2 linked regions of the Cycloclasticus pugetii PS-1 genome follow. The protein of the gene in region 1 interacts with the protein of each later gene in a pairwise test. Links are inferred from orthologs where the notes say so. Each region holds a gene or a part of one and is shown on either strand. Other genes may lie near its edges. The genes, in order: cysK and cysE.

Evidence for each region.
Region 2: the proteins of cysK (region 1) and cysE interact in binary tests that used the Escherichia coli proteins (3 or more experiments, as listed by UniProt). The link is inferred for Cycloclasticus pugetii PS-1 from one-to-one orthologs.

What each region holds. Positions count from the first base shown.
Region 1 is NZ_ARVU01000001.1:1,724,931-1,737,155, reverse strand. The notes cover bases 4,543-7,446. They hold cysK (cysteine synthase A), read left to right. Parts: upstream 4,543-5,432; coding sequence 5,433-6,461; downstream 6,462-7,446. Other genes in these bases: CYCPU_RS0108385 (peptidase U32 family protein), read left to right, coding at 6,587-7,446; CYCPU_RS0108395 (pyridoxal phosphate-dependent decarboxylase family protein), read left to right, coding at 4,543-5,396. Outside these bases: CYCPU_RS0108405 (cation-translocating P-type ATPase), read left to right, coding at 1-2,073; CYCPU_RS0108400 (hypothetical protein), read right to left, coding at 2,432-3,538; more of CYCPU_RS0108395, read left to right, coding at 3,954-4,542; more of CYCPU_RS0108385, read left to right, coding at 7,447-8,866; CYCPU_RS0108380 (hypothetical protein), read left to right, coding at 9,048-9,242; CYCPU_RS0108375 (VF530 family protein), read right to left, coding at 9,455-9,925; CYCPU_RS0108370 (hypothetical protein), read right to left, coding at 10,161-10,439; CYCPU_RS0108365 (DUF6662 family protein), read left to right, coding at 10,591-11,514; CYCPU_RS0108360 (FMN-binding protein), read left to right, coding at 11,514-12,044; CYCPU_RS0108355 (hypothetical protein), read left to right, coding at 12,096-12,225.
Region 2 is NZ_ARVU01000001.1:1,307,751-1,319,992, forward strand. The notes cover bases 1,350-4,270. They hold cysE (serine O-acetyltransferase), read right to left. Parts: upstream 3,244-4,270; coding sequence 2,455-3,243; downstream 1,350-2,454. Other genes in these bases: CYCPU_RS0106325 (cysteine desulfurase family protein), read right to left, coding at 1,350-2,440; CYCPU_RS0106335 (RNA methyltransferase), read right to left, coding at 3,313-4,071; CYCPU_RS0106340 (inositol monophosphatase family protein), read left to right, coding at 4,130-4,270. In the rest of the region: CYCPU_RS0106315 (DNA recombination protein RmuC), read left to right, coding at 1-589; CYCPU_RS0106320 (SDR family NAD(P)-dependent oxidoreductase), read left to right, coding at 582-1,334; more of CYCPU_RS0106325, read right to left, coding at 1,322-1,349; more of CYCPU_RS0106340, read left to right, coding at 4,271-4,930; protein translocase subunit SecF, read right to left, coding at 5,002-5,937; protein translocase subunit SecD, read right to left, coding at 5,941-7,800; preprotein translocase subunit YajC, read right to left, coding at 7,822-8,181; tRNA guanosine(34) transglycosylase Tgt, read right to left, coding at 8,218-9,333; tRNA preQ1(34) S-adenosylmethionine ribosyltransferase-isomerase QueA, read right to left, coding at 9,335-10,363; CYCPU_RS0106370 (hypothetical protein), read right to left, coding at 11,181-11,903; CYCPU_RS0106375 (heavy-metal-associated domain-containing protein), read right to left, coding at 11,893-12,174; CYCPU_RS0106380 (hypothetical protein), read right to left, coding at 12,185-12,242.

The sequences.
Region 1 (12,225 bases):
GGCAATGCTAAGGTGCTGGTTTGTGAAACAGGTATGGCGACTCAAATTGGTAAAATAGTTGAGTTAACCAAGCAGACCTCAAACGTTGAAACTCCCATTGGTAAAGAGCTAAATTACTTCATAAAAATAATCAGCAGTATTGCGATAGTGCTTGGTATTAGCTTTTTTGCCGTGAGCGTGGCGATTGGGAAAGGGGAGATCAGTAGCCTTATTTTTGCGATTGGGATCATCGTCGCGAATGTACCCGAAGGCTTATTGCCAACGGTCACATTAGCACTCACCATGGCCAGTAAACGAATGGCGCGTAAAAATGCGCTGATTAAAAATTTAGAAAGCGTTGAAACACTGGGTAGCACCACCGTTATTTGCACCGATAAAACTGGCACCCTAACGCAGAATAAAATCAGTGTTAACAGCTTGATTACTAACCAACGTGAATACGATGTGGGGCTATCGTTGACTGCTGATGATGTGGAATTACACATAGCCCGTCGAGTGATGACCCTTTGTAATAACGCACACCTAGACAGTGAGCTGAAATACAGTGGTGATTCAACAGAAGTGGCGCTGCTGGCTTACGCAGAAAAGCTAACCTCAATTAAAGACATTGTGCAGACTAAACGCCTAGCTGAAAAATCGTTTACCTCTGAAGATAAATATATGGTGACCGTTAATGAATCACCAGAGGGCGATCATTTTCATGCCTATTTAAAAGGTGCGCCTGAAGTGGTGATGGCGATGTGTGATCAGATTCATTTAAATGGTCAAAAGGTGGCGTTTACCGAGGCGTATCGAAAGCAGGTTGTTGCGCAATATATGTCGCTGGCTGAACGAGGTGAGCGAGGCTTAGCATTAGCTTATAGGAATCTTGATAATGATGGCATTCCGGATGCGCATTACATATTTGTTGCGGTTGTTGGCATGATTGACCCGCCTCGGGTAGAAGTTCCTGAGGCGATCTTAAAATGTCGGCAGGCTGGCATACGTGTATTTATGCTAACCGGTGACTTTGGCCCTACAGCTAAAGCGATAGGTAAACAAATTGGCTTGTTTAGTGATAAAGGCAAGGTGCTAAATGGTGATGAATTATCAGCATTAGATGAGGCTGGCTTATCGAGCTTGCTGGATGAAAATGAGTTGATATTTGCGCGTATTACACCAGCTCAAAAGTTGCAAATAGTCCAAGCCTTGCAAAAGAAAGATCAAATTGTCACGGTCACCGGTGATGGGGTGAACGACGCGCCTGCGCTTAAAAATGCAGATATGGGCGTAGCAATGGGCTTGATGGGGACAGATGTCGCGAAAGAAGCGAGTAATATGGTGTTAATGGACGATAACTTTGCCACCATTGTGACGGCGATTGAAGAAGGCCGGACTATTTTTGATAATATCAAAAAGTTTATCGCTTATATTTTAACCAGTAATATTCCTCAAATTCTGCCTTTTATCGCCTATGTTTTGTTGGATATCCCGCTGCCACTCACCGTGGTGTTAATACTGGCGATTGATTTAGGCACCGATATTATTCCAGCGCTGGGCTTAGGTTCAGAAAAGCCTGAAACCGATGTGATGAATAAACCGCCACGTGCCAGACATGAGCGGCTCTTAACGCGAAATTTATTGTTTATGAGCTATGGCATTGTCGGCATGATTCAAGCGGCTGCCGGCTTTTTTAGTTATTTTTATATCCTGCTGGATGGCGGCTGGCAATGGGGCAAGGCGTTGGCCGTATCCGATCCGCTGTATCGACAAGCGATTACTGCTTTTTTTGCGTCCATCATTATCTGCCAAATTGCCGATGTATTAATTTGTCGTACACGACGACAAAGTATCTTAACGGTAGGTATTTTTGCCAATAAACTCGTGTTACTGGGTGTTGTGTCAGAGTTGATCTTATTGGCTTTAATTGCCTATGTACCTTTGATGAATACGTTCTTTGGTACCGCGCCGCTGGAATTATGGCAGTTAAGTTTGAGCATTCCGTTTGCCATTACGATTATTATTGCAGATGAAATACGGCGAGTATTTGTAAGGCGCGAGAATCGGTTTGTATTGAAATGGCTGACATGGTGATACTACTATGCCAAGAATAATGGGTACAAAATCAAACAGAGTGATGAGTTAACATGCTCTAGGGTTGTTTTTGATTGATGACGTTTGTTCTGAGGTCAGTTGATGATTTTGATGTATCAACACTGATTTTGTTCGGCTGCTGGTGATGTTATTAAATAATGTTGAGATTTGAAATCTAGCTCGCTGGGCTGCCAGTACATAATATAGCCACTTAATAAGTCATAAACTAACTAAGCCATAAAATTAATTAAGCTTGAATCCAGATTGTTGAGTTGTTGAGAAACAGTGCCTTCTTTCTTCTTGAGAGAAGGCACTGTTATTTCTTTTGGTGACGCTGTTTTTTAGTTAAAGGCTGGTTTTATTTTGCTTTTTTAAGTAACCAAAAATCAAAAAAACCGGATACGAGGAATACCATAGGAAAGGTCACACCTAACATGGCTGTGGCTATCCATAGTTCAAGCTCCCAGCCACCTGCTGGGCCTGATATTAGCTCATGCCCTACGAATAAATAACCGGCATAACTGTAGAGTCGGTACATAACTAAGCCTGCTATAACCGCACAAGCTAATAGCGCAAAACCACGGTAAGGCTGCTTTAAATTAGGGAAGAGGCTAAATTGCATCATATTGTTAACCAAAAAGGCACCAAAAAGCATGCAGACAGGCACTTGAATCATATAGCTCACCTGTTCCATGCCGATAAAGTCAGTAAAAAACCAGCGTACGATGAATGCAAAAAGTAAAACATAGATCGTTCCAATAAGGCCGCGAATAGGCTGCGGGCGGCCCATCGACAGCTTGTTAATAGGCCAAAAGTCAAATAAAGAATGAATAACAATCACCCCTGCCGTTGTAACGGCAAATGTCATAGCCACCCATGAGTCGAATAAGCCTTTCGGGTCAATTTCTGGGTGGTAAAGCGGGTGAACAATCTCGCCGTTGGGTGTGGGGATATGCGCTAATGCGCTGTAGTCAAAAAAGATAAACCAGACAATATAGGCTAAGACATACGTGGCCACTAATGTAACAAGCCCAATGATGACAGGGTTTTTACTCAGTAAAGAAAAAGGCCAAGCATGCCATATCGGAATAAGCCATAAAACAGTCACAACCGTTAGAATCGTATACTGGATAAACATCGGGGTATCGCCATAATTTTGCCCAACCAAGGCGGACAATAACAAGGTGAAGAATGCACCTGCAGCAACAGTAATAAGGGTTAAGCAAATGCCTTTTAGTGGCTGTGGCATATCGCCGATTCGTTTGGGTAAGTTGTTATGCCAAAACAAATTTAAAATGACTTGTGTGGGTGTTGCGCACATAAATGCGATACCCACCCAACCGGTAAAAAAGTGTTGCTCAAAAGGTGCAATACAAAGAGCGGCTAGGGTTAATACAACAATGATACCCATGCTCCCTGATAGTAGGGCAGATGAAAGTGACTGGTTTGCTGCTTGAGTGCTCATGAGGCTCCTTTGATATTATTTTTATCACATAACCATAGACTATCTATAAGTCATATTAAAGTTGAATTTAACGATAAATAGGCTCGTGGGTATTAATTAGGGTTACGCCAATCAATACTAGTATTCCAATTCAGCAACGGGCTCAATATTGATGAATACTTCAATAATCAAGCGATAACACTTGTTCAAGTAACGATCCCATAAAGAGGTTTGTAAATAGTTTGCAGAGCAAGTATCGGTTTAAGTGGGGGCTAAAAGGACAGCTGTGTTGACATCATTAGTGCGGTAAAGGAGACGATAAAGGGTCATTTAAGGCTATAACATGTCTTGCGAAACTGATAATAAAAAACTATGTTGGCGATGAATGCTGCAATGGTAAAGTAGCCCTTTAAAACTCGGAACGTTTGATATTTTAATGTTTGAAGAAAAAGCAGAATGTAATCACCTGCCTGAGTTATTGCAACAGTTAAGCAGTGCCATCGAACAATGCCAGCGATTTGAACAGCCTGATGCCATGTCAACCGTGGACAGTTGGACTACAGCATTAAATCGTCCAGTACCTACGCAAGGTATTGGTGCAAAACAGGTGATTAGTGAATTGGGTTTACATGTGATGCCGAATGGGTCGCAACTGGCTAAACCCGGTTGTACATCCTATATAACAACAGCCGCGACGGATATGGGGTCTATTGCGACATTGGCTGGAATAGTGGCATCACCACAACGTGTTGGCATGACCGCTTTTAACCATTTAGAAGAGGTTGCCTTAAATTGGTTAACTGAAATGTTTGATTTGCCAAAGGGTATGCAAGGCGTTTTTAGCAGTGGCGGCTCTACGGCTAATTTAATAGGCTTAGGCGCGGCTAGGCAGTCTGCCTTTGAAAAAGTTGGTTTAGACCCGGCAAATGACGGTGTTCAGCGCGCTTGTAAAGTGTATGCCACTGAGCATAGTCACCACACCATACACCGTGCAGCTGCTGTGTTGGGTATGGGGCGAAAGGCGATGGTGCATGTGCCTGTTGATAATATGATGAGGCTTTCACCGAGAGAGCTTAAACGTTTATTAATAGAAGATAAAAAGTCCGATGCATTACCAGTGGCTATTGTGGCTAATGCAGGCAGCACGAACACAGGCTCGATTGACCCTTTGCAAGAAATTGGCGAAATTGCACGTGAACATAATATTTGGTTTCATGTTGATGGTGCTTATGGTTTACCCGGCACATTAGATCCACAAGTACATGAATTATATAAGGGGCTGGCATTAGCTGATTCTATTACTGTTGATGCTCATAAATGGTTAGGTGCACCGGTTGGTATTGGGGCGACTTTTGTGCGCGATGTTCAAGCGCAATATAAAACCTTTAACCAAGGCGAAGCAGCTTACCTAGAAACAACAACGGTAAAAAATGAACACATTGAGAACTCAATGGATACCATTGGTTTTCCGTATCATGATTTAGGTGTTGAGCTATCTGCACCTGCTCGAGGTGCCATTGTATGGGCTTTGATTCGTGAAATTGGTGTAGAGGGAATGAAGGCGCGTGTGTGTCGACACAATGCTATGGCGCGACGTGTTGCTGAACGTGTAGAAAAACACCCTCATTTAGAATTAGCATTAAAGCCGACGTTATCGGTATGTTGTTTCCGTTATGTTAATGAAAAAGTAGATGATTTAAATGGCTTAAATAAAAAAATTCACCGTCAACTAATGAAAAATGGTGTCAATATTCCGAGCACCACCATGGTGGATAATAAGCTGGTTATCCGGCCGTGCTTTTTGGGTGCTAGAACAGATTGGCATCATGCTGATGATTTGGTCAATGAAGTGCTTGAAATTGCTCAGGCACTCATTTAATACTAACTAAAGTAGTTCTTAAATAAGGAGATTGATATGGCTCAACGCTACGATAATATTTTACAAACAATAGGTCATACGCCGGTTGTACGGATCAATAAGCTTGGCCCAAAAGGGGTGAATGTTTTTGCCAAAATAGAAGCGTTTAACCCAATGGGGTCGGTTAAAGATCGGCTTGCTTTGGGTGTTATAGAAGATGCTGAGCGTAAAGGTGAGCTAACGCCAGGTCAAACGATTGTAGAAGCGACCAGTGGCAATACCGGTATTGGTTTAGCAATGGTATGTGCACAAAAAGGCTACCCATTGGTGATAACCATGGCCGAGAGTTTTAGCGTAGAACGCAGAAAACTGATGCGCTTTTTAGGCGCAAAAGTGGTGCTAACGCCGGCGCATGAAAAAGGCACGGGCATGGTTAAAAAGGCGGAAGAACTGGCGGCTAAAAATGGCTGGTGGCAATCAAAACAGTTTGAAAACCCAGCAAATGCGCAAATGCATATGAAAACGACGGCAGAAGAAATTCTAGAAGATTTCTCCGATGTAACGCTTGATTATTGGGTCACCGGTTATGGAACAGGCGGGACGTTAAACGGTGTATCAGCCGTATTAAAAGAAAAAAGCCCAGCAACCAAAGTTATTGTCTGTGAGCCGGTAAATGCAGCCTTATTAGGTGGTGGTATTGCGCAAGTTGAAAATGAAAGCCACCCAAGCTTTAACCCTCACCCGATACAAGGTTGGACGCCAGACTTTATTCCCGTGTTAACAAAAGAAGTGGTGGATGCTGGCTCACGTATTGATGAACTGCTATCTATCGATGGCAAAGAGGCCATTCAGTGTGCGAAAGATTTAGCGCAACAAGAAGGTATTTTTGTGGGTATTTCAGCAGGTGCTACCTTAGCTGGGGCTTTGAAAATAGCCGAAACAGCGAAGTCAGGTGCGAATATTTTATGTATGTTGCCAGACACTGGCGAGCGTTATTTAAGTACGCCTTTGTTTGATGATATTTCGATTGAGATGTCAGAGGATGAAATAGCTGTGTCTAAGTCAACACCGGGTTATCAGTTTTAATTCATTATTGGTCTCACGACTAGGGCTTTGCTTATCGAGCAATGAGTTGAAGTGTGACGACTAATAGCCGGTGCAAGTGTTGGATACAGTAGAATAAGCTTTTATAGTCAGACACGATGAATTGAATGAATAAGCAAATAGAGTTATTAGCACCCGGCGGCGATGTAGAAGCAATTAAAGGGGCCATTGTTGCCGGTGCAAATGCTGTTTATTGCGGTTTAGATGTTTTTAATGCACGTAATCGCGCAACCAACCTTTCTTTTGATGAGTTGTGTGGCGTATTACGTTTAGCGCATCAGCACGATTGCGAGGTATTTTTAACGCTCAATGTCGTTATATTGGAGCAAGAATTACCAAGCCTAATCAAACTGTTGAATAAATTAGTGAATAGCGGTCTGGATGGCATTATTGTGCAGGACCTTGGCACATTTAATTTAGTAAAGAAGTATTTTCCAAGTCTTGATTTACACGCCTCAACGCAGTTAACGACGCACAATGAAGGGCAAATACAGTTTTTAAGCAAAATTGGCGCTTCTCGGGTTAATTTATCGCGCGAACTAAACCTTGACGAGGTTAAAAGCCTGACCCGTTTTGCACATGATCATGATGTATTAACCGAAGTTTTTGTACACGGTTCCCTTTGTATAGCTTTTTCTGGTCAGTGTTATTCAAGCTCGGTAAGTGTCGGCAACTCTGGTAACCGTGGGCGGTGTAGCCAAGCGTGCCGAGATGAGTATGAAACCACTGCCACGGGCAATAATTTCCCACTTAATTTAAAAGACAATTCAGCCTATTTTGATTTACCTGAATTAGTGGACGCGGGCGTCGACTCGTTAAAAATAGAAGGACGTATTAAGGGTGCGCATTATGTTTATACGGTGGTGGATAGCTGGCGTAAACAAATGGATAAATTTGAACAAACAGGGCGCTTATTAGAAGACGATTCAAATTTACATAAGGTCTTTAATCGTGATTTCACCAATTCCTTTTTAAAGGGTGATCTGACCAAAGACATGTTTATTGATAATCCCAGAGATCACAGTGTTGAACACGCAGTGACGAAAAGCCAGGCTGTATCGATTGTCCATATTCATAAAGCAAAACAAGATTTGTATGAAGATAAAAATAAAATTGGTGATGAATTAGCCGACAAAATTAAAGGCTTAAATATCGATAAGCAGCAATTGAATTTGGTTTTTTCTGGGCAAGTGGGTGAGCCATTAGTGCTAACTATTCAGGTAAAGACTGCAAATGGGCAAGATGAGACAACACATGTGATCGAATCTGCAGAGCCACTGAAAAACCCAACACAGTCAACACTGGATACCAATGCGATCAAGAAGCGTTTTAAAGGCTTCAATAAGGCGAGATATACGATTGAAGCCATAGACTTTAGTCGTTTAGCAGACAATATTAGCCTGCCATTCAAAGAACTGGCACGGCTAAAAAATAAAGCCGCTTTCCTGCTGAATGATTCTGTTGAGATATTGCGGGATGTCGATGTGCCGCCACTGCTCAATCACCCAAAAGTAGAAGAAGGTTCATCGATAGATAAGAAGCCGTCTATGTCTATTTTAATAGCGGATGAGAAAGACCTGCATTTATGTGAGGTAACACAGGCGGACATTTACTTTAAGTTGCCAGAAAGCTTTAAAAAAGGCTGTACGAAATACATTGATTTATTTCTTCAAAACCCACGTTTAATACCGTGGTTTCCCGCTGTTTTAATTGGTAAAGATTACCAAGAAGCCGTTAATGTCCTAAAACATGTGCGCCCTAAACGTATTGTTACTAATAATACGGGTATTGCCTATAAAGCGTTTGAAATGGGAATAGATTGGGTTGCCGGACCGTTTTTAAACACCACTAATTCATATGCTTTGTTAACCTTGCAAGAAACGCTTAACTGTTCGGGTGCGTTTATTTCTAATGAAATTAATCGTATGCAAATTAAAAATATTGCGCGACCCAAAAATTTCAAATTGCTCTACAGTATTTATCACCCCATTTTAATGATGACCAGTCGACAATGTTTCTTTCAACAAACTGTGGGGTGTAAAAAACCGAGCATTGAAGATGGCTGCATGCTTAAGTGTCAAAAGGCAACGACTATTACCAATGTAAAAGGTGTGTCGTTTGCCATTGATAAGCAAAAAGGTGGCTACCCCAGCATTTACAATGATGAGCAGTTTTTGAACCTAGATGTAGTGAATGATTTGGCTGATTTATTTGATGAATTTTTTATAGATTTAACCAATATCGGTGCAGGGTCAAAAGAAGAGCAGAACAAAACACAATTGATAGATTCTTTTGAGCAAATAATAAGCGGTCAAAAGGCAGCAAAACAACAGCTTAATCAAATGGTTCCTGTCTCGACGATGGCACAATATAGACAAGGCTTATAACAAGCAGCTGAGCTTGTAGTATTGGTTGCTTTGTGTATGCAGTAGTTTAAAAATACTGTGCGCTTAAGCAGTTGAACCACTCAAAAAGTATTTTTTTAAAATAGCCCTTCACGCTAAAATTTTAGTGGGAATAACGGTTATACTAATAGGTCATTAGGCTCATCAATAACTGTATTTAAGTATGAAAAAGATATTATTTATCATCGTAACAAGTTCCTTCTTGATCGGTTGTGATGGACAAGATGGTATGGGCTCAAACCCACTAAGGGCTAAGGCACGTGACATTGAGAACCAGCAAGAACAGGCTGCAGGCCGTGAACAAGAAACAGCGTACGGTTCAGCCATCTCCGATTCGTTTAAAAAAAATAGCGAATAGCCGATACCCAAACACACTGGCAGGCTGCGTGTTTGTTGCAAATAATGATACTGGTTTCCTTAGTCTAGGCGTGTAATTAGCATATTTCGCTTTTAGTAGTTGAGTAGTGCTGTTCAACGCCACATGGGTTTAGACATCGAGCTTTAAGGGTAATATAAAGCAGCCAGCCAGCCCATTTTATGTCACCTAAATAGACATAGCGTAGCTGGGTTTTATCGCCATTTTGCCCAAGGATCCTCAGTATTTTCAGGGCTATAGCTATCTTCGACGGGCGGGCGCTTATTCTCGTGCGTTGTGTGTTGGCCTTTATTATAGGTAGAGGCTTTATTAACACGTTTAGTCTGTAATTGTTCCGCGTCTTCCAAACTTAGCTCAGCTGGTTTCCCGGGCGTTTGATTTGCTGGAACAAGTCGGTCTCTAGGTGGTATTGAGAATTCTTTAGATGATACCTTGGGCAGGTTTTTAAATTCATATAGATAAAATGCCTCAACTTTTTCACGCGCCCAAGTTGTCTTTTTTAGAAACTTAAGGCTCGACGCAATACTCGGGTTAGTCTTAAAGCAATTAATATTCAAATAAGCAAAGAGAATCTCAAAGCCGTAATGCTCGACGATCTCAAGCAGCAGGTTCTTTAAACTAAGGCCATGCAGCGGGTTATTTGTGTAATCAATTGGGTCATTCATGATATTTGTCTTAATTCGGTGGGTTAGGCCTCCATTATACCTGTCAGCAACCGGCGATAGAGTGAAGCGATAAGACTTTTCGTTTAGCTGTACTAACACAGCCGGCACTACCGAGAAAATCGCTACATCATATGTTCAATGCTATTAAATACGGCCTGCTTAATAAATGCTTGGTCAGCTGGAGTCGCATGACATAGGCACCCAAATAAGCAAACCGTATTAGGGTAGAGCAGGGCTAATTAAGTGATGAAAAGCGTGAACTAGTATTACATGCGATTAACCGCCATTTCATAATTAAAGATTGGGCAAAGTATTTTAGTTCAGGGCTGGCATCGGTGTGATCATTAATCATACAGAGGTGTTGATAGGTTGCTTGAGCAAATTTTAACTCCCTAGTTTGTGCATATTTGGTTGTTAAAAACAAAACAGTCGTCTGTAGTTTTTCAATGCTTATGTTTGTCGCCATGTCTGCAATGTTTGATGAAGGGTCTAATGGTGTGCTATTGGATTTCATACAAATACCTTTTTTTGTTAATGAGAATGATTATCATTAATATTTAAAACAAATGGATTGGCGCTGTCAAGAAAATACTTTTAATAATCTTATTGCTAATGAGAATGATTCGTATTACTATTCATTAAAATTATGGAGAGGGATTAATTTTATGAAAAAGTTGTATGCAGTCAGTCTATTGACGTTAGCCAGTGGTGCTTCAGTGGCAGGAGAAAACCAATGGCTATATGCAAAAGGTACAGACACGAGGCCGCAAGGGAGTTATGAGTTCAAACTGAGTGACACAATTAAAGTTGGAAAAAACTCAGGTGATTATGTTGCACATGATATTAGGCCAGAAATTGAGTATGGAATAACGGATAAATTAACTGTAAGCGCTGAGCTGGTGTTTTTTGATCATAACTACTCACTGAATAATTCAGACAATGACCCTATGTTTAGTACACAGGGAGGGGCTGGCAAGCGCTTTGATAAATTTCAGTTTGCAGGGTATGAAGCGGCGCTTAAATATAATATTTTGAGCCCTTATAAAGATGTCATGGGTTTATCTGTAGGCTTGGCTTTTGAGCATAGAGATGCGTACAGATTAGATGGCGCAGATATCGATCAAGATTCGTTAACAACGACATTCTATTTTCAAAAAGACTTTTTAGATGACACACTTATATTTGTTGTTAACCCTAAGGTAGAGCTTGAAAGAAGAAAGTCCCCCGATGTATTAGAGGAAGAGATTTCATTAGAGTTGATGGCGGCTGTTTCATATCGATTTATGCCTAAATGGACGGTCGGCCTTGAGTATCGCTCTCAATCTGATTATTTAAGTGTGCAAGAAAACGGAGAATTCGAAGAAGGTGTGCAGCGCTCTAGTTTTGATTTAACAGATTTTAGATTAGGCGATAGGTATCAAAGTGGCCAATACATAGGTCCAACGCTTCATTATGCGACTCAGCGATGGTGGGCAACAGGCGGTGTGTTGTTTCAGTTCCAAGGGGGCGGCGGCTTTAGTGAAGATGGTAAAAACTTTGATGAGCATGAGAAATACCATGCCGGCGTATCATTCGGTTATGAGTTTTAATGCAAGCGTTAAACGTAAAGTACATACTCGGCTTTATGCTGTTAAGCCTGATTTCAACAGGACACGCGGAAACTTTTTTAACGGTTGAGCAAGCAAAAGGTGAGTTATTTGCTAACACACCGATGAAAAAAATGGATTTAACATTATCTAACGCTCAAGTTGAGGCAATAGAAGATGCGTCGGATATGCGTGTGCTGAGTAATAAATTGAATGCATGGAAAACACAAAGCAACGAGTGGTTTCTTGTAGACCAAGTTATTGGTAAGCATGAAATGATTGATATGGCTGTGGGTATCGATAGTTCAGGCAAGATAAAGGGGCTTAGGGTACTGCGTTATGTTGAAAGTTATGGCAGTGAAGTTCGATATATTAAATGGTTAGATCAGTTTAATGGTCGGGATAGTTCTGAGAAATTATTGTTAGATAAGCAGATTGACAATATTTCGGGTGCAACGCTGTCGTGCCGACATATTACCGATGGAGTAAACCGTTGGACGCATACTTGGCAACAAGTCTTACAGCACTTGTAATACCTACTCGTTTAACAATTAATTTAGTAATAAATATGAGTTATTTACGTCATGGTAACTGTCTATTTTCCTAAACCATATCGTTACGGCCTTTATAGTTTGTTTTTCTTAAGTTGGTTCTCGGGCAGTGGGTTTTTTATTCTTAAAACCTGGTTTCTTCAAGAAGGCAAATATGGACTGG
Region 2 (12,242 bases), 420 kb from region 1 along the record:
AACACCTCTTGACGCCTATCTATCGGCTACCGAACAAAGCAAAGATGGCGAACGAAAAGCACACCTTATCCGACACGCAAAGCAAGTAAGGGATCGAGTCAAAGAGCTATCGAAAAAGGCTTATTGGTCACAGTTTAAAAATACACCCGACTTCGTTGTTCTCTTTATACCCGGCGACCAATTTCTTAGTGCCGCCTTAGAGCAAGACCACTCACTACTTGAAGATGCACTCGCTCAACACGTTATCTTAGCAACGCCCACCAGCTTGGTCGCCTTACTAAGAGCAATAGCATTTGGTTGGCGCCAACAAGCCAGTAGCGAAAACGCCGAAGCGATTCGAAAACTCGGTGAAGAAATGTACTCCAGACTAACAACCTTTGTAGAGCACATCAGTAAAATTGGTAGCTCCTTAGAGAAAAGCGTAGATCATTACAACAAAGCGGTGGGCTCTTTAGAGCGGCAAGTCTTCCCGAATGCACGTAAATTTAAAGACCTTGGTATAGAAACACGCAAAACCATGTCTGAAATAGAACCCATTGAAAAAGCAACCCGAAAACCAACACCTATCAGCAATATAAAAGATGACTAAACCTATAATAATCAACCCGATAAACCTTCAGCCTCAGACGCTCAAAGATCACGTTTACTTAGTAACTGGCTCAACCGGAGGCTTAGGGCGAGAAACTGCTCTTGCACTTGCCAAACTCGGTGCAACAGTGGTTTTAACCGGCAGAAATGAAAAGAAATTAGAAGCCTTGTATGATGAAATAGAACAGGCCGGCAACCCAACGCCTGCTATTGTTCCCTTTGATTTAAGCCAAGTAGACGAAGAGCTTTACCAGCAATTAATAAAATCTATTTATAATGAATTCAAAAGGTTAGATGGTATAGTTCATGCGGCTTGTGATATGGGAATCATTGGCCCCATTGGCAGCCAAGAAGGCTCGATCTGGCAGAAAGTTCTACAGGTTAATTTAAACTCAGCCGTGTTACTAAGCAAAGTTTGCTTGCCACTTTTACATCAGGCTAAACAACCATCTATCACTTTTATTTCTGATTCCTCTGCTCGCCAAGGAAAAGCCTACTGGGGCGCATACGGTGTTTCCAAGGTGGCACTTGAATCTTTCTGCACCATGTTAGCAGATGAGCTAGAAGCGACCACTGTGGTCAGTAATGTCTTCATTCCAGGCCCCAGTATGTTACCGATTAGAAAGAAGACACATCCAGCTGAAGACGAAAAAAACCTAAGCTCGCCCACTGAATTAGCCAATAACTTGATTAACGTTATTCTTAGCGAGAAGTCTGGCCAGTGCTTTTCACATCAAGCCGACTGAGTCACAACCGACTTTAAGATTGAAACAAACTCTGCTACTTCTTGTTGAGTGTTTTGTTGCCCCAAACTTACACGAATAGCACTTAGGGCTCGCTTATCGGGCACGCCCATCGCCGTTAATACGGCGCTTGGGCTTTTACTATTGCTTGAACAGGCTGAACCACTTGAGATTGCCACGCCTTTTTGGTCAAGCTGCATCAAAAGCATTTCCCCATCAACCGATTCAATAAGCAATTGACTTGTATTGGGTAGACGGTCAACATCTGAAGCAACTACCCTCACCCCTTCAATGCCTTTAACCCCTGCTTCTAATGCTTGCTGAAGAGCTAACAAGTGCCTAGAGCGATTATCCAGCGTTTGTTGGGCTAACTCAGCTGCTCGCCCAAAACCAATAATAGCCGCAGCATTTTCAGTACCGGGCCTAATATTCATTTCTTGCCCACCACCATAAAGCATAGGCATTAACGACGTTTTTTTATCGTGAATAACCGCGCCAACACCTTTTGGGCCATAAATTTTATGACCTGATATAGACATTAAATTGACACCCAATGCATTAAAATCAACGGGTATTTTACCAACTGATTGAACCGCATCCGTATGAACAATAGCACCCTTTTCTTTAGCCAACGCAGCTAATGGTGCTATATTTTGAAGCACACCAGTTTCATTATTAGCCTGCATAATACTCACTAGGCCAGTGTCCTCGCTAAGACCACGTTTTAGTGTATCTATTGAGATCAGGCCATTATCATCAACGGCTAATTGATCAAAAAAGAAACCTTTTTTTGATAACTGGCGTATTGGCTCAACCACAGAAGGGTGCTCTGTAGCGCCCAATAAAAGGTGTTGTTTGTTCGAACAAACAGCCGCTGAGATACAAAGATTATTTGCCTCGGTTCCACCACTGGTAAAAATAACTTGCTCAGCACTCACATTAACAAGGTTAGCCACTTGTTGCCTTGCTTGTTCAATCGCTGTTTTAACCACCCGCCCGTGTCTGTGCAAACTGGAAGGGTTACCATAAAAGGTCGTTAAGAATGGCTCCATCGCTTCAAAAACAAGAGGATCTATCGGCGATGTCGCGTTATTATCAAAATAAATCATCAGTGTTCTAAATTCTAGCCTTCTTTAGCTCGCGCTTCTGGACAAGTAGAACCTGTTCCATCATCAACTGGTTCACTGTTAATTTCTTCGACCGACCGATCATCCATTCCACCACCCAATGATTTTATTTCATGGCACATGCGTTCCATTTCTTTATCCATTGTGTGGATATGCTCCAACATACTATTAATAGCTACCGCCACTGGGTCAGGTAGTTCTTGAGAGGCGCCGTATGCGTCAAAACCAATTTTTTTAGCCATCTCTTCTTGCTCAGGGCTTGGTTTAACAGAATCAGTGGTTGCAACACGACCGGGTATACCGACGATTGTGGTGTCAGCAGACACCGATCTAACAACAACCGCATTAGAGCCAATCCTGGCATTATCACCTATCTCTATCGGCCCCAGCACTTTAGCACCAGCACCTACGACCACACCATTACCTAGCGTAGGGTGTCGCTTACCCTTTTTCCAACTCGTACCACCTAAGGTCACCCCATGATAGAGCGTACAATCATCACCAATAACAGCTGTTTCGCCAACCACGACGCCCATTCCGTGATCAATAAAAAAACGCTTGCCTATCACCGCACCAGGATGTATTTCTATACCGGTTAACCAGCGTGAAAAATAAGCGATAAAACGAGAAATAAATTTTAAATTCACTCCCCACAGCCAATGATTTAAGCGATGAAGCAGGAGCGCATGAAACCCGGGGTAGGTCATGATCACTTCAATTTTGCTACGTGCCGCAGGATCCCTGTCAAAAACTATATTAATATCTTCTTTTAATTGGTTAAACATAATGCTTTTTTATTTAATAGTGACTCTATTCTAACGTGCGTGATTTTATTAACACATTTTTTTACAACGTTAGGCTTTTTTGATTCCATCTATCTTATTATTGATTGCCGTTAACACGCCACGTAGGATATTCACCTCTGTTCGATTAAGTTCAGAACGGTAAAAAATACGCCTGATGCGTTGTTGCAGCCTTTTAGTTTTATAGAGCTGTAGAAAATCTGTTTTCTCAAGCGTCTTTAAAAGGTGCTCAAAAAAACCTTCAAACTCTTGGCTGGTTGCAGGCCTATCTTCAACATCAGGTGATTCAATTACCTGTTCACCTATCACTGCTGAATACACCTCATAACATAACACTTGCACAGCAGATGCAACGTTTAATGAACTAAAATTTGGATTAGTTGGAATATGTAATAAGTGCTGACACAATTCCAACTCTTCATTCGTGAGCCCGGAGTTTTCTCGGCCAAACACCAACGCAACCTTTGCATTCTTTGCCGATGCAATGGCCAATTCACTGCCTTTTTTAGGGCCAACCTCTGACCAACCCAAATGCCTAATTCTAGCGCTAGCCCCCAAGACTAACTCACACGGCTCCAAGGCTTCTTTTAAACTATTATAAACATTTGCTGTTGCCAAAATATCATCGGCACCAGACGCACGTGAGGTGGCCTCAGAACTCGGAAATATTTTAGGGTTAACTAAGGCTAAATCACTAAGCCCCATATTTTTCATGGCCCGCGCTGTTGCGCCTATATTCCCAGGATGTGAAGTTTGTACCAACACAATCCTTATATTTGACAATATTTCGTTATTTTCATCGACTTTCAAAAGACATCCTCCGGCTGTATCTGTTATCCTTGCGCCACATAAATAGTTAGGCATCATCATGCACCCAATGTTAAATATTGCCATTAGGGCAGCAAGGCAAGCAGGCGATATTATAATACGTTCAGCTGACTCAATTGACACACTTAAGATAACTATTAAAAATCAAAATGATTACGCCACAGAAATTGACCGGCGTGCTGAAGAAGAAATTATTAATATCTTATTAAGTGCTTATCCCGATCACGGTGTTTTAGCCGAAGAATCTGGCTATCTAAATCAAGACGCTGAATATATTTGGATTATAGACCCTCTTGATGGAACCACGAATTTTATACACGGTTTTCCGCATTATGCGGTATCTATTGCTTTAAAAAGAGGCGATACCGTAGAGCAAGCCGTAATTTACGACCCTGTTCGTCAAGACCTATTTACTGCAACACGTGGTAAAGGGGCAATGCTGAACAACAGACGTCTTCGTGTTGGCCGACAACGAAAAATCGAAGGTTCATTTCTAGGCACTGGCTTCCCTTTTAAGAACGATAAAGATATTGAACCTTACCTCGATATCTTTCGTGATATTTTCTCTTCCACCTCTGGTGTTAGACGTGCAGGAGCTGCTTCTTTAGATTTAGCTTATGTAGCTGCTGGAAAACTAGATGGTTTTTTTGAAATCGGTCTAAAACCTTGGGATTTTGCTGCTGGCGTCTTACTCATTCAAGAGGCTGGTGGTGTTGTTAGTGATTTTTCTAATAATCACGATTTCCACAAAACAGGTAACATTGTTTGTGGCAACCCTAAAATGCATCAGGCCTTATTAAACAAAATTACACCGCATGCAGAAAAAGTAATTAACAGTTAAACAACACACAAAACTTGATCAATAAAAAAGCCGCTATAAAAGCGGCTTTTTTATTACCAATTATCAGCTCATCAAGGAATTTTATCTAACTCATCTTGATCAACCTTAACAACCATCAGGTCTTCTTTCGTCACTCCCAAGGCAAGCGTTATGGGGCTAGCAACATAAATAGAAGAATAGGTACCAATTAACACGCCAACAATCAGCGCAAGTGCAAAGTCATGAATAATTTCACCACCTAAAACAAACAATGCCATTAACACTAACAAAGTTGTTAGCGAGGTCATCACGGTTCGAGTAAACGTCTGGTTTAACGAGATATTAACAACATCAACCGGTGAGCCTTTTCGCAATGTTCTAAAGTTTTCTCTTACACGATCAAACACAACAATAGTATCGTTCAATGAATAACCAATAATCGCTAAAATAGCCGCCAGTACTGTTAAATCAAATTCAAACTGAAAAACAGAAAAGAAACCAAGGGTAATAATAACGTCGTGCGCCAGTGCCGCCACAGAGCCTAAGCCAAAGCGATATTCAAAGCGAATAGCGACATAAATCAGGATACAGATTAAGGCATATAATAGTGCCAAACCGCCATCTTCTTGTAACTCTTCACCAACTTGTGGGCCAACAAATTCTGCCCGTCTTAACTCACCTTGTTGTGAGAAATTCTCATTCACCGCAGCCAACACCTTATTACTTAACGCTGCAGTATTTAACGCATCATTTGGTAATAAGCGGATGAGCACTTCTTTTGATGAACCAAAATGTTGTACCACAGCGCCACTAAAATTAGCCTCTGTTAACAAATTCCTTAAACTTTCCAGCTCAACTGCTTCGGGAAAGCTAAGCTCTACCAACGTTCCACCAGTAAAATCAATCCCTTTTTTTAACCCCATGGTCGCTAAAGAAGCGATAGAAACAATAATTAATAGAGTAGAAAAAATAAGCGCTATTTTACGTTTACTTAGAAAATCAATCTTGATTGTATGTTGATTACTCATAATTTAAATCTTCAGTTTTTCTATTTGACGACTACCAAAAGTCACATTGACTAATGCACGCGTACCAATAATAGCGGTGAACATAGAGGTTAAAATACCGATACTTAAGGTAATAGCGAAACCTTTAATAGGCCCTGTACCAAAACCGAAAAGGATAATCGCGGCAATCAATGTCGTGATATTTGCATCCGCAATGGTAGAAAAGGCTTTATCGTAGCCCGCCGCAATACTAGCTTGAGGTGAGTTTCCATTTTTAATCTCCTCTTTAATGCGCTCAAAAATTAGCACATTAGCATCTACCGCCATCCCCACTGTTAGCACAATGCCGGCAATTCCAGGCAGCGTTAACGTGGCTTGCAAGAGTGACAATACAGCAACGATAAAAACCAGATTAAAGGCCAAGGCCACATCGGCAAAAAGGCCGAATGTCTTGTAATAAATAGCCATAAAAATTAAGACTAAAACAAAACCAATCATCACAGAATTGAAGCCTTTATCAATATTATCTTGCCCTAGGCTTGGCCCAACCGTGCGCTCTTCAACAATATCAATCGGCGCAGCCAAGGCACCTGCTCTTAATAATAAAGCTAGATCACGTGCTTCAGCTGAATTATCTAAGCCTGTTGTTTGAAAACGGTTACTAAAGTGCCCACGAATGGTCGCCACATTAATCACTTCCTCGACGACTGTTTTGTAGCGTACCGGCTCGCCGTTAACCATTTTTATATCGGTTCTATTTTCAATAAATACAACCGCCATTGGTTTACCAATATTTTCTCGTGTGGTTTTGCTCATTTTTTTACCACCCGGACCATCTAATGACACAGAAACCATTGCGGAGCCTGTATCACCTTCTATCCCTGATGAAGCATCTACAATCTCATTACCGGTCACAATAACCTGTTTTTTCAACAGGATTTGGCCACCATCTCGACGGTTATATAACTTAGAACCAATCGGCACTCTTCCAGCTAATGCAGATGACACTGAATTTTGCGTATCAACCAGATGATACTCAAGTGTTGCGGTTGCACCTAAAATCTCTTTTGCACGAGCCGTGTCCTGGACACCAGGTAATTCAACAACAATACGGCTTTCACCCTGTCTTTGAATAACAGGCTCTGCAACACCTAACTCATTAACACGATTTTTTAACGTAATGATATTTTGCTGAACAGCATAGTTTCTTACGTCCATTAACTCATCATCTGACATCGTTGCCGTTAAGGTGGGCGTTGAGGACTCGCTAACTTCAGGCTTAAAGTCCCAAGTACGGAACTGAGACTCCAATTTGCTGATCGCCTCGTCATGAATCTGTTGGTTTCTAAATTTAATACCAACATTGTGGCCATTGACCATAACGCTTAGATAACGCAATTTATTTTCGCGCAAATATTGGCGAAAATCAGCCGCACCACGGTCTACTGCTTGCTTCTCAGCAGCTTGCATATCCACTTCCAGTAAGAAATGCACACCACCTCTTAAATCCAAGCCTAAATACATAGGCGCTGCATTTAACGAACGCAACCATTGAGGGGTTGTTGGCGCCAAATTAAGAGCCACAACATAGTTATTCCCTAAGACCGACTTAATAATATCAACCGCCTTAAGTTGATCATTCGAATGCTTGAAGCGCAACAAAATTTGGCTGTCATTCAACTCACCTTTTAATAAGGCAACACCATTTTGTGCTAGCTGATCTTTTACATCAGCTAAAACAGAACTGTTGATGACCGCACCACGCAAAGGCGAAATTTGTACAGAAGGGTCTTCACCGTAAAGATTTGGTAGTGCGTAAATAATAGCAACAACTAACGCCATTATTATCATTAAGTTCTTCCAAGCAGGAAAATGATTCGTCATAACAATAACTCGTTTGGCAGTTTATTTTTTTGCTTTTCCAGCAGATGCGTATGTGCCTTTAGGCATTACCGTTGAAATTGAAGTCTTCATCACTTGAACCGATGTATTAGGCGCAATTTCAAGTGTAATAAAATGATCATCCACTTCTGTAATTTTACCCAGCAAACCACCATTGGTTACAATTTCGTCGCCTTTCTTAGCGCCTGCAACAAGTTGCTTGTGTTCTTTATTACGCTTTTGTTGAGGACGAATTAAAAGAAAGTAAAAAATAACAATTAACGCAATTGGAAAAAGTAATCCTTCGAACCCTGGTGCTGCTGCTTCTTGAGTTGCGGCTGCGGTATCTGCTGCGATGGCGTTTGAAACTAAAAAATCTAACATATTTTTTCCTTATTAATGAATTAACTCAATCACGCATTATGCCACAGCATCTCGTGTTTTGCCTTGCTGCTCATAAAAATCATCCACAAATTCTAACAAGCGCTCTTGCTCAATAGCCTGACGTAAGCCACGCATCAAGTCTTGATAATAATGAAGGTTATGAATCGTATTTAAACGCGAGCCTAAAATCTCTTTACACTTATCTAAATGTCGCAAGTAGGAACGCGAATAATTCTTACAGGTATAACACTCACATGCCTCATCAACTGGCTTGGTATCAAATTGATACTTTTCATTTCTTATTTTCACTAAGCCTTTACGGGTAAACAAATAACCATTACGTGCATTCCGTGTTGGCATAACACAATCAAACATATCAATGCCTTTTAACACCGCTTCAACAATATCTTCGGGTTTACCCACGCCCATCAAATAGCGCGGTTTATCACTGGGCATAGCCGGAACAATATGTTCCAAAACTCGCTCACGGTCGTCTTTAGGCTCACCAACAGACAAACCGCCAATCGCAAAGCCATCAAAATCAATTTGCTTCAGCGCTTCTAATGACCTATCACGTAAATTTTCATACATACCTCCTTGAACAATACCAAATAAAGCCGAAGGGTTATCGCCATGAGCATCTTTACTTCGCTTGGCCCAGCGTAGCGATAACTCCATAGATATACGCGCTTCTTCTTCAGTGGCTGGGTACGGTGTACATTCGTCAAAAATCATTACAATATCCGAGCCTAATTGCCGTTGCACTTGCATTGACTCTTCAGGCCCCATAAATACTTTTCGGCCATCCACCGGGGAACGAAAATGAACACCCTTCTCTGTAATTTTACGCATTTCATCCAAGCTAAATACTTGAAAGCCACCGGAGTCAGTCAAAATAGGCTTTTGCCAGTTCATGAAGTCATGCAAGTCACCATGCGCTTCAATAACCTCCACACCCGGACGCAACATTAAGTGAAACGTATTACCGAGCACTATTTCAGCACCGGTGTCTAATAACTCCTCTGGTGCCATTGCTTTAACCGTACCGTACGTGCCTACGGGCATAAAAGCGGGGGTTTCAATAGTACCGCGGTCAAACGTTAAACGTGCACGGCGGGCCTTAGCATCGGTATTTAATAAATTAAATTTCATATTATTCAGTTGTATCTGACATTTTTGTTAAAAACATAGCATCACCATAGCTAAAAAACCGATACCGTTGGGCTATTGCATGTTGATACGCCAATTTCATTCGCTGATAACCAGAAAATGCACTCACTAACATTAATAAAGTAGATTCAGGCAAATGAAAATTCGTTACCATCGCATCCACCACATTAAAGTGGTAACCCGGCGTAATAAATAAATCTGTATCGCCTGTAAAAGGCTTAATAGCCCCCTCTTTTGCTGCAGACTCTAATGAACGCATCGCCGTTGTACCCACAGCAATAACACGCCCACCATTTTTTTTAGTCGCTTCAATTTGTTGAACCGTTTGTTCATCTACCGTTAGCCATTCTTTATGCATAATATGGTCAGCAAGGTTTTCTTCTCTAACCGGCTGAAAAGTACCACTACCAACGTGCAAGGTGACATAAGCAAAGTTCACCCCAAGTGATTTTATGTCGTCAAGCAGGCGCTCATCAAAGTGCAGCCCTGCTGTTGGCGCAGCAACTGCCCCAGGTTTACGACCAAACACCGTTTGATAGCGTTCAATATCCAGCGTTTCATCGTCCCTATCAATATAAGGTGGTAATGGCATATGCCCGATGGCCTTCAACACAGTATCAATCGAGTCATCAAACGTAAGTTGAAACAAATCGCCTTCACGACCATCAACCAAACACTTATAACCATCATTTAAAATAATGTGGGTACCGGCTTTGGGTGATTTACTGCAACGAACATGTGCCAACGCCGTCTTATCCCCCATAACACGCTCAATAAGGATCTCTAACTTACCGCCTGTTTCTTTATGGCCGAACAGGCGCGCAGCAATAACGCGGGTATTGTTAAAAACTAACAGATCCCCTTCTCTCAATAACATCGGCAGATCAGCAAAAACCTTGTCGGAAAAGTCATTCTCACCCACCACCAGCAAACGGCTATCAACCCGCTTCTCTAATGGGTAGCGAGCAATCAATTCATTGGGCAAGTCGTAATTAAAGTCACTTTTTTTCATGGCGACGGATCTTAACAGGAACGACCCTCATCAGCGAGCGCAAAACAGGCTATTAAATTAAAATTTTAATAGAGTTTGAATTTGAAACTGTCTATAATGCCCACACTTATTTGCCGGGGTGGCGGAACTGGTAGACGCGCCGGATTCAAAATTCTCAAGCGATTTTGTATCCCAAGTGGAAATTAAGCTTTTCTGTGGTGTACCTGTGAAAGGATTTGCGGGTAGTATAAAAAAGGACTGTCGGCAGACAATAAATGTATTTAGTGCCAGAGTGGTGAAATTGGTAGACACAGGGGATAAGCGAAAGCCAGTGTCTTTAAAAAACTGAGTCCCCCTCGTGAGCAATCGCGAGTGAGAAAAACTGGATGAATTGCTGGAAACTCTAAGTCTAGAAATAGATACGACAATCAGCAGCCAAGCCGTCTGAGACGGAAGGTTCAACGACTACCTGAGCTGTTGCGAGATGGCTTAATAACAGGAAGTAGCTTGGATTAGAACCCAAGTGAAACAGCGTCCAGCCCCTAAGTATATTAGGGTGATGATATAGTCTGGCTAGCATCGAAAGATGGTAGGTTAATGTCAAAATCCCCCGCCTTCACGGGTGTGCCGGTTCGAGTCCGGCCTCTGGTACCATCTTCCCCTTCACATAAACGCAACGGATTATTTCCTACTCCAGATCCTAGATAAAGCCTTGGGATACACTGGGGATACAAACAGGAGTAATTCCCGTGATCGTCGGGTAATGATAGGTAATCAACCTAACGATATACAGCAGGCTCAAAATGCAACAATTTGCATAATCAGTAAACTCTTTATCTCAATGAAACCGTATGCTGAGCAAGAAACCGGTAGCATCCGGACCATTCAGGTCCTGAATAACGCCTCCCTCTAGTACCCAGCGCCCTTGTGTCCACTGCAGGCCCAAGGTGAATTGGTGAACCATCGAAGCCCCCTTTTGCCAGCGGCCACCCAGCTCAACGACTCCATACAACTCTGACTGAATCCCCCACTCTGGATACACCGCTGGCATCAATCGATGCTGCCAGGATAGATCATAGCGTGCTGAATCCCGTCGATCACCGGTACCTCGCTGATATAGAGCATCAATATCCCATTCGTTCTTATCCCGAAACCAAGTAGCTACTGCACCAGCTTGAAACGCCCCATCCCGTGAACTATCAGTTGGAATCACTGCACCACCCAATAGCCCTATACGACGCGTGCCTTTAGGGTCATCCCCCTGAGAAACAATCTGCCGGTATAGCAGGCTAAAATCACCTAGCTGTTTATCATCACCGGATGACAGGCGATAAGGAACACCAAATAACAGCGTCTTTTTGTGATCGATACCATAGGCCAAGTTGGCTGTTAGCTGGTTAATATTGGTTTCATTGTCGTGACTAACAATACCACGTAAGACCGTACCGCCCTTCTCTACCGGTAGCGCCACGAAAGAGCGCAACCCCATACCCAACGCGCTCGACTGAAAACACAGCTCAAGCAAACCGATCCACAGTAAAATCGCCCATCTATTTGACATGAACCTTGACCGGCGTAAAACCTGAATCAATGATTGCCTGTTTGATTGCATCAATATCGGCCTTTTTATCACCAGTATCGACCCTAACCTTTTTGTTTTTTAAGCTAACATCTACCTGGGCAATTTCAGGTAACTTGCCCAATTTACGTTGCAAGCTGTCGACGCAGAACGCACACGTCATACCGTTGATATCAATTTCCAAGGTCTCCGAAAATACTGTGGCGGGAAATGCGATGCCCACTAACAGTATCAATAAGGTTATGGTTTTCATCTTAACCTCCCTAAATGCCCAACAGGTTCCTGAGGGGCAATAACAAAAAGGCAGCAGTAAATCCTACC